DNA from 3 places in the Alcanivorax sp. genome. Region 3 is predicted to be linked to each of the others. Evidence: predicted binding sites of a transcription regulator. Region 3 holds the regulator's gene; each other region holds the start of a gene.
The links. Region 3 encodes LexA, which represses DNA repair genes until DNA is damaged. Its sites were predicted from a motif close to TACTGTNTANNTANACAGTA; they were not measured.
Positions count from the first base shown of each region.

Region 1 (6,053 bases), 380 kb from region 3:
CTTTGCGCTGGCCGACAAGGTTCGCAGCGAGTACGTAGTGCGCCTGACCGGGCTGGTGCGCATGCGCGATGAAGCGGTGCGCAACAGCAAGATGTCCACCGGCGATATCGAAGTGCTGGGCAAGGAACTGACCATCCTCAATGAGGCACAAACCCCGCCGTTCGAGCTGGATGCGCATGGCGGCGCCGGTGAAGAGGTGCGTCTCAAGTACCGTTATATGGACCTGCGTCGCCCGGAAGTGCTGCGCAACTTCCAGTTCCGTTCGCGCCTGACCCACGTGGTCCGCGCCTTCCTGGAAGGCGAAGGGTTCATGGATGTGGAAACCCCCATTCTGACTCGGGCAACCCCGGAAGGCGCCCGGGATTACCTGGTGCCCAGCCGTACCCACCCCGGCAGTTTCTTCGCGCTGCCGCAGTCGCCGCAGCTGTTCAAGCAGCTGCTGATGGTGGCCGGCTTCGATCGTTACTACCAGATCGCCAAGTGCTTCCGCGACGAGGATCTGCGCGCCGATCGTCAGCCGGAATTCACCCAGATCGACCTGGAAGCCTCCTTCGTGGAGGAAGAGGACATCATGGGCATCACCGAGCGCATGGTGCGCTCGGTGTTCAAGGAACTGCTCGATGTGGAGCTGCCGGACTTTCCGCGCATGCCGTTCTCGGAAGCCATGCAGCGTTTTGGTTCCGACAAGCCGGACCTGCGTATCCCGCTGGAACTGATCGACATCGCTGACCTGCTGGCCGGTGTGGACTTCAAGGTGTTCTCCGGCCCGGCCAACGATCCGAAAGGGCGTGTGGCGGCCATGAAAGTACCGGGGGGTTGCAGCCTGTCGCGCAAGGATATCGACGGCTATACCAAGTTTGTCAGCATCTACGGTGCCAAGGGTCTGGCCTATATCAAGGTCAACGATCTGGCTGCCGGTGCTGAGGGTTTGCAGTCGCCGATCCTTAAATTCCTAACCGAAGACGCCATCCAGGGCATTCTTGAGCGCACCGGCGCCGAGACCGGCGACCTGATCTTCTTCGGTGCTGACAAGGCCAAGATTGTCAACGAAGCGCTGGGTGCGCTGCGCGTGAAGGTGGGTCACGACCTGAACCTGGTCGAGGGCGACTGGGCGCCGTTGTGGGTGGTGGACTTCCCCATGTTTGAAGAGGATGACGGCCAGTACTACGCGCTGCATCACCCCTTCACCATGCCCAGCTGCAGCCCGGAAGAGCTGAAGAGCAACCCGGAAGGGGCGCTGTCCCGTGCCTATGACATGGTGCTCAACGGCACCGAGCTGGGTGGCGGTTCCATCCGTATCCACAACCCGGCCATGCAACGCACCGTGTTCGAGGCGCTGGGCATTTCCGAGGAAGAGGCTGACGAAAAGTTCGGCTTCCTGCTTGATGGCCTGAAATATGGCGCGCCGCCACATGGTGGCCTGGCCTTCGGTCTGGATCGCATGGTTATGCTGATGACCGGCTGTGACTCTATCCGCGACGTGATCGCCTTCCCGAAAACCCAGACCGCCTCCTGCATGATGACCAATGCACCGTCACCGGTGGACAGCAAGCAGCTGCGTGAAGTGGGTGTGCAGGTTCGCAAGGAAGACAGCTAATTCAATAACAACCGGCGGCGCGACCTGCTCGCGCCGGTCTGTTCGTAGCAACTACGGGAGACACCATGGCAGGACATAGTAAATGGGCCAACATCAAGCATCGCAAGGCGGCCCAGGATGCCAAGCGCGGTAAGATCTTTACCAAACTGATTCGCGAAATCACCGTGGCGGCCAGAATGGGCGGCGGTGAACCGGCGGACAACCCGCGCCTGCGGGCAGCGGTGGACAAGGCGCTGGGTCAGAACATGACCCGCGACACCATCGACCGGGCCATCAAGCGCGGTGCCGGCGGTGATGACGATGGCAACATGGAAGAGATCACCTACGAAGGCTACGGCAAGGGTGGCGTGGCGGTACTGGTGGAAACCATGACCGACAACGTGAACAGAACCGTAGCCGAGGTGCGTCATGCATTCTCCAAGTTTGCCGGTAACCTGGGCACCAGCGGCTCCGTGGCCTTCCTGTTCAGCAAGCGTGGTGAGATCTTTTTCGAGCCCGGGGTGGACGAAGAACGGCTGATGGAAGTGGCCCTGGAAGCCGGTGCCGAGGACGTGGAAGAAAACGATGACGGCAGCTTCCTGGTCATCACCACCCCGGACAAGCAGTTCGGTGACGTGATCGATGCCCTGCGCGAAGCCGGTCTGGAATTCGCCGACGCGGAAGTGACCATGCACCCCTCCACGGAAGCGGAGATGGATGCGGACACCGCGGAAACCGTGCAGAAGATGATCGACATGCTGGAAGATCTGGACGACGTGCAGAACGTCTACACCAACGCCAGCTGGCCGGCGGAAGAAGAGGAATAGCTACTAGCTGTGAGCTGCTAGCTTCGAGGAAAGCAAAAACCCCGCAGAGTCGGGGTTTTTTGCTATTTGGCTTGCGCATCCTTCGGGCCGGGCCACAATCCTGCTAGAAGCTAGAAGCTAGAAGCTAGAAGCTAGAAGCTAGAAGCTGCTTCAACTGGACATATGGACAGCGGTCAGGTACAACTGAGCCAGCTTTTTATCTTCGGGTCAGTGGCTTATGGCATTACTACTGGGGATCGACCCCGGCTCCCGGCGCACCGGCTACGGGTTGGTGGAGCAGGTGGGTAACCGCAGCCGGGCGGTGGCTTTTGGCACCATTGCCACGACCCACAAGGAAATCCCCCCTCGCCTGGGCGAGATCTTCACCGGTATCCATCAGGTGGTGCTGGAATACGGTCCGGCGGAAGTGAGTATTGAAAAGGTGTTCATGGCTCGCAACGCGGATTCCGCCCTGAAACTGGGTCAGGCCAGGGGGGCTGCCATTGCGGCAGTGATGCAGGCCTCCCTGCCGGTGTTTGAATACTCTGCCCGTCAGGTAAAGCAGGCGGTGGTAGGGCGAGGTGGCGCCGAAAAGGGGCAGGTGGCGGAAATGGTCAAATACCTGCTCGGCCTGGAAAAACGGCCCCAGGAAGACGCGGCCGACGCTCTGGCCATTGCCCTGTGTCATGCCCACATGCGCGTGTCCCTGGCTCGCATGGGCGGCGCCACGGCGGTAAGAAATGGACGAATACGGTAAAAGACGGTGATAACACAGCAATGATAGGACAACTGCGCGGAACCCTGCTCGAGAAGCGCCCCCCGGTGCTGCTGTTGGATGTGAACGGGGTGGGCTACGAAGTGGAAGCCCCCATGACAGTGTTTTACGGCCTGCCGGAGACAGGCGAGCCGCTGACCCTGCATACCCATTTCGTGGTGCGTGAAGATGCCCAGTTATTGTATGGCTTTGCGGATCGCTATGAGCGCGAGCTGTTTCGGGCGCTAATTAAGGTCAACGGCGTCGGCCCGAAAATGGCCCTGGCGATTCTTTCCGGTATCGAGGCAGACCGCCTGGCCCAGTGCATTCACGATCAGGACACCACCTCGCTGGTGAAGGTGCCGGGTATCGGCAAGAAAACCGCCGAACGACTGGTCATCGAAATGCGGGACCGGCTCGACAAGATTGATGGTGGTCCCATCTCCCTGCCGGGTCAGGTGTCACTGGCACAGCCTGACGATGCCCGTTCTGACGCCATTGCCGCCCTGGAGGCACTGGGTTATCGCAACAAGGATGCCGCCGCTGCCGTTGGCAAGGTGGCGGAAGAGGGTGCCAGCAGCGAGCAACTAATCCGGCAGGCGCTGAAAAGCCTGGCGCGCTGATTGGGGTTGCAAGAGGCAAGTTTCAAGATGCAACGCGAGCGGATTGGGTCTGGCGACTTCGTTTCAGAGGGCGCGAATACACGCTATGGGTCGCAAATGGTGTTGCAGCAAAGAAAGGTTTTTCTTTTTGTAGGAAGCTATGCTTGCATAGCGAAATCGGCAGTAAAACGCGGGCAAAGACCTTTTTTGTTTGGCACGGCACCTGATCGCGTTGAAACTTGCAACTTGCAACTTGCGTCCTGAGCCAACATGGAAAACGATCGTTTGATTTCCCCGGCTGCGGTAGGCAGCCATGAAGAACAGTACGACCGGGCGATCCGTCCGGCCAGTCTGGCTGACTACAAAGGCCAGCCAAAAGTCCGCGAGCGGATGGAAATCTTCATTGATGCCGCCCGTGGCCGTAATGAAGCCCTCGACCATACCCTGATTTTTGGCCCCCCCGGCCTGGGCAAGACTACCCTGGCACACATCATTGCCCGGGAAATGGGCTGCGAACTCAAGTCCACCTCCGGGCCGGTGCTGGAAAAAGCCGGTGATCTGGCCGCCATCCTCACCAACCTGGAAGAGGGCGATGTGCTGTTCGTGGATGAAATCCACCGCCTGTCACCGGTGGTGGAGGAAATCCTCTATCCGGCCATGGAGGACTACCAGCTTGATATCATGATCGGCGAGGGGCCGGCGGCCCGCTCCATCAAGCTGGATTTGCCTCCCTTCACCCTGGTGGGGGCTACCACACGGGCAGGCCTGCTTACTGCGCCCTTGCGTGACCGCTTCGGTATTGTTCAGCGGCTGGAATTCTACTCGGTGGAGGATCTCTCCGGGATTGTGATTCGTGCCTGCGACATTCTTGCCATTCCCATTGATGATGCCGGCGCTCTGGAAGTGGCGCGCCGCGCTCGCGGTACTCCCCGTATCGCCAACCGCTTGTTGCGCCGGGTGCGTGACTACGCGGAAGTGAAGGGCGAAGGGCGGATTACCGAAGCCATGGCCCAGCGGGCGCTGGATATGCTGGAAGTGGATAGCTGCGGCCTTGACGGCACCGACCGGCGTCTGCTCGACATGATCATGCATAAATTTGATGGTGGCCCGGTGGGGCTCGAGTCCCTGGCAGCCGCCCTTAATGAAGATGCCGGCACCCTGGAAGAGGTGGTGGAGCCTTATCTGATCCAGCAGGGTTTTATTCAACGTACCCCGCGGGGACGTGCCACCACCAACCATGCCTGGCGTCATTTCGGCCTGCAGCGGCCGCGAAAAGACGGTGATTTGTTTAATGATTGAAAAAAAGCCGCGAAACGGGGAATTTACCCTGCCGGTACGCGTCTACATCGAGGACACCGATGCCGGTGGCATCGTCTATTACGTGAATTACCTGAAATTCATGGAAAGGGCGCGCACTGAATTTATGCGCACCCTGGGCTATCAGCATTATGTGTTGGCGGATGAGAACTTCCAGTTCGTGGTCCATTCGGCCAATGTGCAATACCATCAGCCGGCCCGCATCGACGATGCGCTGGCAGTAACCGCCCGGCTCAAGCAGCTGGGCAAGGCCACGTTGTTTTTCGACCAGCAGGTACGCCGAGGCGACACGCTGCTGTGTCAGGCGGAGATAAAGGTGGCCTGCGTCCGTGCTGATACTCTCAGGCCCACCGGGATACCGGCGGGCCTGTACAACAAATTCAAAGCCGCCAGCGAAGGAGAAGGGCTCAATGGTTGAGGCATCGAGTATGTCTGTCGTCAGTCTGATCAGTAACGCCACCATTGTGGTGCAGCTGGTCATGGTGCTGTTGATAGTGGCGTCGTTGACGTCCTGGTACATGATTGTCAGCCGTTTCCGGGTAATGGGGCGGGCTCACAAGGCGGGACGTGCCTTCGAAGAGAAATTCTGGTCCAGCGACGATTTGGCCTCACTGTACAACCAGAGCCGTAAGGATCCGGACGTGGATGCGGGGCCGGAGTCCATCTTTCGCGCCGGCTTCCAGGAGTTTGTGCGGCTCTCCAAGAGCACCCGTGGCGCCGAGGCCGTGATGGATGGCAGCCAGCGGGCCATGCGTGTGGCCCTGCAGCGTGAACAGACCCGCTTGACCAAGCACCTTCCTTTTCTTGCAACGGTAGGTTCCACCAGTCCTTATGTGGGTCTGTTCGGCACAGTGTGGGGCATCATGAATTCCTTCATGGCCCTGGCCAACGTCAAGCAGGCGACTCTCAGCGTGGTGGCGCCGGGCATTGCGGAGGCGTTGATTGCCACGGCCATCGGCTTGTTTGCGGCGATTCCGGCAGTGATGGCCTACAACCGT
Region 1 is NZ_CP080267.1:3,895,236-3,901,288, forward strand. Features, by position in the region: gene aspS (aspartate--tRNA ligase) at 1-1,597, shown strand, start outside; gene KZ772_RS18180 (YebC/PmpR family DNA-binding transcriptional regulator) at 1,663-2,403, shown strand; gene ruvC (crossover junction endodeoxyribonuclease RuvC) at 2,621-3,139, shown strand; gene ruvA (Holliday junction branch migration protein RuvA) at 3,160-3,759, shown strand; gene ruvB (Holliday junction branch migration DNA helicase RuvB) at 4,009-5,037, shown strand; gene ybgC (tol-pal system-associated acyl-CoA thioesterase) at 5,030-5,473, shown strand; gene tolQ (protein TolQ) at 5,466-6,053, shown strand, end outside.
Region 1: a site for LexA is predicted at 2,556-2,575, ahead of ruvC (crossover junction endodeoxyribonuclease RuvC). Genes of this name have one in related genera too.

Region 2 (6,053 bases), 1.1 Mb from region 3:
CATGGCCGGTATGCATCTGATGCAGTCGCGCTTTGCCTCCAGTGCCGATGAGCGTCTGCCGGCACCCTGGTCCGGGGAGTGGGACAGCCGTAAAAAGCCGCGTAAGAAAAACGTGGCCGTGGCCGCCAAGGCGGGTGTGCTGGATGGCATGGGCAGTGTGCGCCGGGGTGCCGGGCAACTGGTGGATCTGCTGCGTTTGCCCAAAGAAAGCAACGTGAAAACCATCTACCGGGCTCCGAAGACAGTCCTGAATCGTCGCGTCACTGGCGCCCGCCGATTTGCCGCCCAGTCCTGGTCGCTGCCGCGTATCAAGGCTGCCGCAAAAAAGCACAACGGCACCGTCAACGACATTTTTCTGGCCATGTGTGGTGGCGCCATGCGTCGTTACCTGGAATCGCTGGATGCCTTGCCCGCGGAGCCGCTGGTGGCTCAGGTGCCGGTGTCACTGCGTAGCGCTGACCAGGCCGAAGGCGGCGGCAATGCCATCACCACAGTGCAGGTGAGCCTGGCCACCCACATTGCCAGCCCGCTGGGGCGGCTGGTTGCCATTCAGGAATCCATGCAGGCGGTGAAAACCCGTCTGGGTGAAATGCAGAAGGCGGATATCGACGTCTATACGGTGATGACCAATATGCCTCTCTCGCTGGGGCAGGTGACGGGCCTGTCGGGCAGGGTCAGCCCCATGTTCAATCTGGTGATCTCCAATGTGCCGGGGCCGAAGGAAACCCTGTATTTCAACGGCGCGGAGTTGCTGGCCTCTTACCCGGTGTCCCTTGTGCTGCACGGTTACGCGCTGAATATCACCGTGGTGAGCTACAAGGACAGCCTGGAATTCGGGGTCATCGGTTGTCGCGATACCCTGCCGCACATCCAGCGTTTCCTGGATTATTTCGAGGCCTCGCTGGCAGAGCTGGAATAACGCGCCTTGGGCGGTGCGGGCGGGCAGTGGTATCTTGCGGGTTCGCTGGCAGGATATTCCCGGAGACACCGTGCATCACGACGACATTGCCCAGGCCGCGCGGCAACTGGCAGAGCAGCTGATACAGCAGTCCATCATGGTGGTCACCGCTGAGTCTTGCACCGGTGGTGGCATTGCCCAGACGCTGACAGCCATTGCCGGTTCTTCCCGCTGGTTCGAGCGGGGCTTTGTAACGTACTCCAATGAGGCCAAGCAGGACATGCTCGGGGTGCAGGCCGCGACGCTGGAGCGCACCGGTGCAGTCAGTGAAGACACGGCGCTGGAGATGGCGCTCGGTGCGCTTCGTCATTCCCGTGGGCAGGTAAGCATGGCGGTGACCGGCATCGCCGGCCCGGATGGTGGCACCCCGGACAAGCCGGTGGGTACGGTCTGGATTGGCTGGGGGCAGCCGAATGGGCATGCCGACGCGCAATGTTTCCATTTTCCGGGTGACCGGAATGCCGTCCGTCAGCAGACTATCCTGGAAGCCATTCGGGGCTTGAATGCGCGCCTGAAGTCGCCACAATCGTTTTCATCCACCGGGCATTGAACGCCTGGTACATCTTGCACGCCTTCCTTGCCAGGCATCGCCGATGCTTCCTGCAAGGGGCCAGGCATGGAAAATCAACGGTTTACCGCACTGATGACGTTGATACCGCATTAGCCTGCAAGCAGCCCCGGCTGGCGGGGTTGCAATGAGCCGCAATAGCTGTTCATAATACTGTCCATATTGTCAGTGCTGACTAAAAGGTCAGATCCGACAAGGCACAATACGGTCGCCGTCAATGAATGACGCACCAGTTAACGGAGAGGGGTCACATGAGCGATAAAGGTAAGGCGCTGTCTGCGGCGCTGTCACAGATCGAGCGTCAATTCGGCAAGGGTTCCGTCATGCGCATGGGCGATCGCAAGCGCGAGCGCATGCCGTCCATTTCCACCGGCTCTCTGGGACTGGACATCGCTCTGGGGATTGGCGGTCTGCCGAAAGGGCGTATCGTGGAAATCTACGGGCCGGAATCCTCCGGTAAAACCACCCTGACTCTCAGTGTGATTGCCCAGGCGCAGAAAAAAGGCGCCACCTGTGCCTTTGTGGATGCAGAGCACGCGCTGGACCCGGATTACGCGGAAAAACTGGGCGTCAATGTGGATGACCTGATCGTGTCCCAGCCGGACACCGGCGAGCAGGCGCTGGAAATCACCGACATGCTGGTACGTTCCGGCGCCGTGGATGTGGTGATCGTGGATTCCGTGGCGGCCCTGGTGCCCAAGGCGGAAATCGAAGGTGAAATGGGCGATGCCCATGTGGGTCTGCAGGCTCGTCTGATGAGTCAGGCCCTGCGCAAGATCACCGGTAACGTGAAAAATGCCAATACTCTGGTGGTGTTCATCAACCAGATCCGTATGAAGATCGGTGTGATGTTCGGTAACCCGGAAACTACCACCGGCGGTAATGCCCTCAAGTTCTACTCCTCCGTGCGCCTGGATATTCGTCGCATCGGGGCAGTGAAACAGGGGGATGAAGTCACCGGTAACGAAACCCGGGTCAAGGTGGTGAAGAACAAGGTATCACCGCCGTTCCGTCAGGCCGAGTTCCAGATTCTTTACGGCCAGGGGATCAACCAGCTGGGCGAAGTCCTGGACCTGGGTGTGCAGCAGGGGCTGGTGGATAAATCCGGTGCCTGGTATGCCTACAAGGGCGACAAGATCGGCCAGGGCAAACAGAACGCCTGTGATTTCCTGCGGGAGAACCCGGCCATCGCCGAGGAAATCGAGCAGGAAATCCGTGCCCGCCTGCTGCCTGATCCCAGTGAGGCTCCGGCTGCCAAGGAAGAGGAAGCTGAAGTCGGTAATGAGTGAACCGCTCACTGAATCCGAACTGCGCCAGCGGGCTGTCAGCCTGCTGGCGCGTCGGGATCATGCCCGCCGCGAGCTGGAAACCAAGCTGCGCAGCAAGGTGGGTGAGCATCCGGCGCTTAACACCGTGATGGCCTGGTGTGAAGAACATGGCTTTATCGATGACCGGCGCTTTGCCGGTTTTTTTGTGCGCTCCCGGATTGAGCGAGGGCAGGGTGCATTGCGAATCCGCCAGGAGCTGCAACTCAAGGGCGTGGACAATGAACTGATTGCCCAGGCTCTGGAGGAGGCAGAGGTGGACTGGTTCGCCCTGGCCCGGGACGTGCGGGCCCGGCGCTTTCGTCAGTACCCGGGCAAGGATCAGAAAGAAAAGGCCCGCCAGCTCCGGTTCCTGCAACAGCGGGGTTTCGATGCTGAGCAGAGCTTTGCTGCACTGGATGGCTCACCGGACGACGAGTTGTAGTTCGTTCCCTCGCACTCCCATCATTACTTTTCATACCTTTACCCCGTTGGAGCTTTGCTCGCAAAGCGAAGATTTCAGCAGGCACTTGGATTCATTCGCCCCTTCGCCTTGCGAGCAAAGCTCCAACGGGGCCGGGTTGTGGTCCAAGGAGCTGGCCACACGATCATTTGTCTCTTGGTTTGAATCCTGTTCAAGGCGTATCCTTCGCTTTTCGGCTTGTGTGAGACCTCCCATGGAATACCTGTCTGATCCCTGGCTGGCGGCGGCCATGCTGGGTGCCGGTGTATTGGCCGGCTTTATCAACACCCTGGCCGGTGGTGGAGGTCTGCTGATCCTGCCGCTGCTGATGCTCAGCGGCATGAGTGCGGCGCTGGCCAATGGCACCATGCGGGTGGGGGTGCTGATTCAGAGCGTGGAGGCAGTGCGCCAGTTCAACAAGCGCGGCACCATGCCGTTCAAGCCGCTGCCGGCAATACTGGTGCCCTGTTTGCTGGGTACGTTGGTGGGTACCCTGGCAGCCTCCTATTTGCCGGAATCCATCCTCAAACCCGTATTGCTGACCACCCTGGTGGTGGTGGCCCTGATCATGGTGTTCAAACCCAATCAGTTGTCGCCGGCAGCGGATGAAGTGCCACTGCAACCCAACGACTCCGTGGCCGGCTGGCTGGGGCTGTTCTTCTGTGGTGCCTATGGTGGCTTTGTGCAGGCGGGGGTGGGCTTTGTACTGATCGCCGTGCTGGTGGGCCAGCTTCGCTATGACATGCTGCGCGGCAACGCCCTGAAACTGGCCATTACCGGCAGCTTCACCGTGCTGGCCCTGGGCATTTTCGTGGCCCGGGATCAGGTAGCCTGGCTACCCGGCCTGCTGGTAGCCGCCGGCACGCTGCTGGGCGTACGCCTGGGCGTGGGCTTCGCCCACCGGGTCTCGCCGAGAGTGCTCAAGCGCATTCTGCTGGTGATGGTGCTGGCGGTATGTCTGGCGGCGGCGATCAAGGGCTAGAGACGAGCTACGAGCTGCTAGCTTCTAGCTGTTAGATTAAAGAAGAAGCTCCTTTTGGTTTGGGTTTTTCTCGCAGCTAGAAGCTAGTAGCTCGCAGCTTACTGAACCATCGCAACCGGGCCTTGGGGGCGGTATACTCGGCGCTCTCTGACAGCCAGCCGATAATGTTTCTCCTATGAAGAGTGCTGAACTACGCCAGGCCTTCCTGGACTACTTTGCCAGCCAGGGACACACCAAGGTGCCGTCCTCCTCGCTGGTGCCCCACAATGATCCCACCCTGCTGTTTACCAACGCGGGGATGAACCAGTTCAAGGATGTGTTTCTGGGCCGTGAGTCCCGGGATTACACCCGTGCTACCAGTTCCCAGCGCTGCGTGCGTGCCGGGGGCAAGCACAACGACCTGGAGAACGTGGGTTACACGGCGCGGCATCACACCTTCTTCGAGATGCTGGGCAACTTCAGCTTCGGCGACTACTTCAAGCGCGAAGCCATCAAGTTTGCCTGGGAATTCCTTACCGGCACCCTGGGGCTGCCGGAAGAGCGCCTGTGGGTCACCGTGCATGTCTCCGATGACGAAGCGGCGGATATCTGGCTGAAGGAAATGGGCGTCAGCGCCGAGCGTTTCTCCCGTCTGGACGAAGACAACTTCTGGCAGATGGGCGATACCGGGCCCTGTGGCCCCTGTTCGGAAATCTTCTATGACCACGGGGCAGACGTGCCTGGTGGCCCGCCGGGTTCCGAGAATGACGATCTGGATCGTTACATCGAGATCTGGAACCTGGTGTTCATGCAGTACGACCGTCAGCAGGACGGCGAGTTGAAGCCACTGCCCAAGCCCAGCGTGGATACCGGCATGGGCCTGGAGCGCATTGCGGCGGTCCTGCAGGGCGTGCATTCCAACTACGAGATCGACCTGTTCCAGGCCCTGCTGCAGGCGGCGGCAAAAGCCACCGGTTGTCAGGACCTGGAAGAGAAATCCCTGCGGGTGATTGCCGACCACATCCGTTCGGCCAGCTTCCTGATCTGCGACGGGGTGATCCCGTCCAACGAAGGTCGTGGCTATGTGCTGCGCCGCATCATTCGCCGGGCTCTGCGTCATGGCCACAAGCTGGGCCAGGACAAGCCGTTCTTCTCCACCCTGGTGGGCGCGCTGGCGGAACAGATGGGCGATGCCTATCCGGAGCTGGTCCGCGAACAGGCCCGTATCGAGAAGGCGCTGCTGGCAGAAGAAGAGCAGTTTGGCCGCACCCTGGCCGCTGGCATGAAGGTGCTGGAAGCGGCCATTACCGAGCTGGACGGCAAGGAACTGCCCGGCGAGGTGCTGTTCACTCTCTATGACACCCATGGTTTCCCGCCGGATCTCACCGCCGATGTGGCCCGCGAGCGGGAGCTGACGGTGGACATGGCCGGTTTTGAAAAAGCCATGGAAGCCCAGCGTGAGCGTGCCCGTGGTGCCGGTAGTTTTGCCAATGATTACAGCGACCGTCTCAATATCGAGGCGGTGACCGATTTCTCCGGTTACGAAAAACTGGCGGACGACGACAAGATCGTCGGCCTGTTCAAGGACGGCGAAGCGGTGGACGCCCTCCAGGCCGGTGAAGAAGGCATGGTGGTACTGGCCAGCACGCCATTCTATGCGGAATCCGGTGGCCAGGTGGGCGACAGTGGTTTCCTGGTGCAGGGCGACAACCGTTTCGCGGTGTCCGATACCAAGAAGCGCCAGGCGGCCCATGTGCACCTGGGCAAGGTGGAAAGCGGCAACCTGAAGGTGGGCGATA
Region 2 is NZ_CP080267.1:1,449,999-1,456,051, reverse strand. Features, by position in the region: gene KZ772_RS06665 (wax ester/triacylglycerol synthase family O-acyltransferase) at 1-919, shown strand, start outside; gene KZ772_RS06660 (CinA family protein) at 990-1,508, shown strand; gene recA (recombinase RecA) at 1,778-2,815, shown strand; gene KZ772_RS06650 (regulatory protein RecX) at 2,808-3,275, shown strand; gene KZ772_RS06645 (sulfite exporter TauE/SafE family protein) at 3,508-4,275, shown strand; gene alaS (alanine--tRNA ligase) at 4,451-6,053, shown strand, end outside.
Region 2: a site for LexA is predicted at 1,678-1,697, ahead of recA (recombinase RecA). Genes of this name have one in related genera too.

Region 3 (6,053 bases):
TCTCTCTCTGGAAACTTCGCTTTGCGAGCAAAGTTCCAACGGGTTCTGGTTTCGCTTATCTGAACAGCGATCGCGCGTTTTCACTCGTCATGCCCGCCACCTGGGCCACACCCTGCCCCCGCAAACTCGCCACCCGTTTACCGACCCAGGGCAGCAATGAAGGTTCATTGCGTCGCTTCTTCGGGGGCGGTTCTGGCAGATCCCGCGGCAGCAGATAGGGGGCATCGGTTTCCAGCAACAGCCGGTTATCCGGAATATTGTGCACCAGCTCTGCCAGCGGCTTGCCCCGGCGCTCATCACAGACCCAGCCGGTAATACCGATGTGGCAATCCAGATCGAGATAATCGAAAAGCGCCTGGCGGGAACCGGTAAAGCAGTGAACCACTGCGCCAACAAGATGGTCCCGGTAGGCTTTCAGGATGGGCGCGAAGCGCTCATGGGCATCACGTTCGTGGAGGAACACTGGTAGCCGGTATTCCACCGCCAGGGCCAGCTGTGCCTCGAAGGCACGTTCCTGATCCGGTCGTGGGGAAAAGTCGCGATTGAAATCCAGGCCCATCTCACCGGCGGCCTTTACGTTCTGCTGGCTGAGCAGTTCACGCAGTTCGTTTTCCAGGGCCGGGGAGTAGAAGCGGGCGCTGTGGGGATGTAAACCTGCAGTGGCGAACAGATCGTCGTGTTGACTGGCCAGCGCCATGGCCTGACGGGATTCGTCTACATTGGTGCCGGTGAGCAATTGCCAGGACACCCCGGCGGAGCGGGCTCGTTCCAGCACCTCATTCCGGTCATCCCGGAATTGCTTGTCGGTCAGGTTGACGCCGATATCAGCCCAGTGAACGGGAGCCTTGTCGGGAGAAGTGTTGTGAGGTGCTGTCATCAGGAGCCTGCTCCGCCAGTTGTTCGCGCAGGGATTCTACCCGACGACGGTTGGCACCTAAATCCCAGTAGCCCACTCGAGAGGCGGAGCGCACTTCTACCACGCCGTCTTCGCGGACATAGAAGGTCACATCATCCACGAAGCGCAGTATCCGGCTGGAGAAACGGGCCTGAATACGGGACTGGCCGACCACGTCAAACTCCACACGGGGTAGTTGGCGCAACAGAGCCTGCAGACGGGCCATGCTGGCCTTACGGGTTTCCGCTACCTGTAATGGCGCGACCCGACGCTCTTCATCCGTAGCCAGACTGGACACGCAGTTGGGCGAATCCGGGCAGGGGGCGAGCAGATGCGTATTGGACATGGCGGCAGCACTCATCAATAGCAGAATGGCACTAGAAAGAATTCGGATCACGGATCAGCCCCACGAAAATACCCTCGATGATCAGCTGATCGGCAGGCACTTTAATGGGCTCGTACGCCTCATTGGCGGGTAACAGGGTAGCGCTGGATTTGTTCAACTTTAGGGTCTTCACCGTGACTTCTTCGTCAATGCGGGCAACCACGATCTCGCCGGAGCGAGCCACGTTGGATTTGCGCACGGCAATCAGGTCGCCGTCGAAGATACCCGCCTCGATCATGCTGTCGCCCTGTACCTTCAGCAGGTAGGTAGGCCGTTGCTTGAACAGCCCCTGGGGCACGGGAACCGTACGCTCCACATTTTCGATCGCCTCGATGGGGACCCCGGCAGCTACCTTGCCCACTACCGGTAGTTCTTCTTCCGACCAGAACGCATTGTCGAGTAACTGGATGCCGCGGGAGCGGTCACTATGGAGTTTTATGAAGCCTTTACGCTCCAGCGCTCTCAGATGGTCAGAGGCGGCATTCTTGGACTGGAAGCCCATGATGTCGGCAATTTCCGCGCGAGTCGGTGCCATACCGGTATCGGCGATGCATTCGCGGATACAGTCCAGCACCTGTTGCTGGCGATCGGTGAGTTTGCTGCTCATAACCTTCTCCATGTTTCCCGCAGGATTTCGGTTCCATACCCGGGCGTCATCGACGCTTCTGGCTAACCAGGCTGTCAGCCTTGGCTGACAAACAGTGCTACAAAACCGATGCTAGCATAGGTACTGATAATATGAACAGTGCTATTTGAACAGTTGTTCCTGTCTGTTTTTCGGCGGTTTCGGGAGGATGTCGTTGCCCTGTGAAGACGCGCGCACTAGCATATTGCAGGAAGGTCATAACGGTTGTGGGTCTTTATGTCGATTCGCCGCCAGATCTTCCGATAACAATTCCATCAGACCTGGGGATAGTAGATGGAGCAGGCCAATAATAATGACTTCGGCCAGCAACGGATCCGGCAGTTGTTGTCCGGTGTGCCGTTTTTCAATGAAATTGCCCGCGACGATCAAGATGAGTTTTCTCAACTTGAGCACAACACCCGCCTTTGGGTCGCCGGCTCGGGGGACACGGTCATTCGTGCCGGGGATGTGGATTCCACCCTGTATTTCCTGTTACGGGGGCAACTGGAAGTACTTTCGGAACATGCTGACGAAGCACCCTTGTATTATGTTTCTCCGGGTGAAGTTTTCGGTACCCTTTCCATGCTGCTTGGGACACCGCGCAGCGCCAATATAAGGGTATCCGAGAATGCCCGTGAAGCCGTGCTGGCAAGCCTGGACTTCAACGAGTTCAATGAGGATGAGGGTCCTTATTCACTGACCACCCGGCTGGCTTTCTTCCACATGATTGTCCATCACATTCGCTGGACCCTGGAAGTCAAACGCATGCAATCCCCGGATCACGAGCTGGTCCAGTCCATGCGCAAGCTACCGGTCTTTCACGGGGAAAAAGGCAGCCGTGAAGAACTGGCCGCCCTCAAGGTGCAGGCCCAGGGTCTGGCGGAACTGCTGTGCCGCTGGAATGAAGAAGGAGCGGAAGGGACGGGGGCGTTGCAGCTAACGTGAAGGCAGTTAATAGTGAACAGTGAACAGTGAACAGTGAACAGTGAACAGTGAACAGTGAACAGTGAACAGTGAACAGTGAACAGTTTCGCGGAATAGGTTTCTGCTTTCTGAACGTAAGAGGCCGCGTCCAGGCTATGGGCGCGGCCTCTTACGTTTCAGTCAGGCATGCGCTGGAACGCGCGCTATTAACTATTCACTGTTAACTATTAACTGCCCTTCTGATCAACCTTCACCGCCAACACATCACAATGCGCCCCCGGCACCAGGCCGCGGGCGGTGGAGCCCAGGAGCAGGGCGAGGCCGCTGCGGGTGTGACTGCCAACTACGATCAGGTCGGCGCCCAGCTTGTCTGCCTGGTCGAGGATGGTCTTTTCGATGGAGCCCAGCTCCACGTGGACATTCTCGGCGGGGATCTGATAACGGCCAGCGTAGGTGTCGGCAGTGTCCCTGGCCTGTTTCATCAGGCCGCTTTGCAGGTCGGTTACATCCATGGGCACATCGGCGCCATAGGCCAGTGCCAGGGGTTCGATTACATGGATCAGATGCAGCTCGCCATCATTACCAGAGAGCACCCCGGCGGCCCGGGACAACACCTGGGCAGACTCATCACTGCAATCAATGGCGACCAGAATTCGGCGATAGGGGCTAGTCACGGTTCTCTCCCTGAAACGGTGTCTTTCCCGCAGTATAACGCTCTTTGAGTGGGTTGCCAGAACCTGTTTCTCACCGGGAGGGTTGCCCAACACCCTCTCTCTGGTCTACTACTAAAAAAGGCAGCAGAGCTTGACCCGGCCATACCGGCGCTGTCTAAATAGCGCCCGAAGAAGACTGGCGCCGCCTGTGTGACCGCCATATCGGGGCACTGTAGCCGGTGCGCTCTGTTCAACAAACCGCCGCCATTGAGAACCTGAGAATGGGAAAAACTCTTGTTATTGTGGAGTCGCCTGCCAAGGCCAAGACCATCAACCGCTACCTGGGCGACGACTTCGTAGTGAAGTCCAGCGTCGGCCACGTACGCGATCTGCCGGTCAGTGGTGGCTCCAAGAAGAGCACCCCTCAGGAGCGCGCCAAAGAGGCGGCCTACACCCGCTCCTTGCCCAAGGAAGAGCGTGAAGCCTATAAAAAGAAGAAGGCCAAGGCCCAGTTGATCAACCGCATGGGCGTGGATCCGGAGCACGGCTGGAAAGCCCATTACGAGATCCTTCCCGGCAAGGAAAAGGTGATCGATGAGCTCAAGCGACTTGCCGCCAAAGCCGACCGCATCTATCTGGCGACGGATTTGGACCGCGAAGGGGAGGCCATTGCCTGGCACCTGCGGGAAGTGATCGGCGGCGATGATTCCCGTTTTGACCGGGTGGTGTTCAACGAAATTACCAAGAAAGCCATTCAGGCCGCTTTCGAGCAGCCCGGCAAACTGGATCTGAGCCGGGTGGAAGCCCAGCAGGCGCGCCGTTTCCTGGACCGGGTGGTGGGCTTCATGATCTCGCCCCTGCTGTGGGAGAAGATCGCCCGCGGCCTGTCCGCCGGTCGGGTGCAGTCGGTTGCCGTGGAACTGGTGGTGGAACGCGAGCGGGAAATTCGTGCCTTTATCCCGGAAGAGTTCTGGGAGATGCACAGCGATACCCACAGTGACCAGGGCGAAGCCCTGCGCCTGGAAGTGGCCAAACACAAGGGCGTGAACTTCCGTCCGGACAACGGTGACGATGCGAAACAGCATCGCCAGGCGTTGCTGCAGGCCGGCACACTCACCATCAGCCAGCGCGAGCAGCGGCCCACCCGTTCCAAGCCATCGGCGCCCTTTATTACCTCCACCCTGCAGCAGGCGGCCAGCACTCGCCTTGGTTTCGGGGTGAAGAAGACCATGATGATGGCCCAGCGCCTCTACGAGGCCGGTCACATTACCTACATGCGTACCGATTCCACCAACCTGAGCAGCGACGCGGTGGCCGCCTGTCGGGAATGGATCGGCGAAAAGCTGGGTGACAAATACCTGCCCGAGAAGCCGCTGTCCTACAGCAGCAAGGAAGGTGCCCAGGAAGCTCACGAAGCGATTCGTCCTTCCGATGTGCGCCGCACCTCCGATTCCCTCAAGGACATGGAGCGTGATGCCCAGCGTCTCTACGAGCTGATCCGTCGCCAGTTCATTGCCTGTCAGATGCCGCCGGCGGAATACCTGAGCACCACGCTTACCGCCACCGGCAATGATTACGAGCTGAAGGCCAAGGGCCGCATCATGAAGTTCGACGGCTGGACCCGCATCCAGCCGCCGGCCTCGCGCAAGGGCCAGGAAGATACCCTGTTGCCGGATGTGAAAGAGGGCGACACTCTGACCATCGATCAGGTGGATATCGATCAGCATTTCACCAAGCCGCCGGCCCGTTTCACCGAGGCCAGCCTGGTGAAGGAACTGGAAAAACGTGGCATTGGCCGCCCATCCACCTATGCGGCGATTATCTCCACCATTCAGGATCGCGGTTATGTGCGTCAGGACAACCGCCGTTTCTATGCGGAAAAAATGGGCGATATTGTCACCGACCGGCTGGCGGAAAACTTCCCCAACCTGATGGACTACGGCTTCACCGCCCGCATGGAAGAAACCCTGGATGAAATCGCCGAGGGTCGCCGCAACTGGAAGGATGTGCTCGACGAGTTCTACCGGGATTTTGTCTCCAAACTGGAAGCGGCCCAGGGCGAGGGCAGCGGCAAGCAGGCCATTGGTGGTATGCGCGCCAACCTGCCCACCGATACCGATATCGAGTGCCCCAAGTGCGGTCGCCCCATGCAGATCCGTACCGGTTCCACCGGTGTTTTCCTGGGCTGCTCAGGCTACAGTCTGCCGCCCAAGGAGCGTTGTACCGCCACCCTGAATCTGCTGCCCGGCGAAGAAGCCGAATCGGTGAATGCCGATGACGAGGAAGCGGAAGTCAAGGAGTTGCGCAACAAGAAGCGCTGCCAGAAGTGCGGCACCGCCATGGAAAACTACCTGATCGACGAGAAGCGCAAACTGCACATTTGCGGTAACAACCCGGACTGTGACGGCTATGTGGTCGAGAAGGGCGAGTTCCGCATCAAGGGCTACGATGGCCCGGTGCTGGAGTGCGAAAAGTGCGGCAATGAAATGCAGCTGCGCACCGGTCGTTTCGGCAAGTTCTTCAAGTGCACCAACGAGGCGTGTGGCAACACCCGCAAGCTGCTCAAGAGTG
Region 3 is NZ_CP080267.1:306,281-312,333, forward strand. Features, by position in the region: gene KZ772_RS01330 (TatD family hydrolase) at 56-877, opposite strand; gene KZ772_RS01335 (DUF1499 domain-containing protein) at 825-1,292, opposite strand; gene lexA (transcriptional repressor LexA) at 1,273-1,887, opposite strand; gene KZ772_RS01345 (cyclic nucleotide-binding domain-containing protein) at 2,200-2,850, shown strand; gene KZ772_RS01350 (universal stress protein) at 3,057-3,503, opposite strand; gene topA (type I DNA topoisomerase) at 3,764-6,053, shown strand, end outside.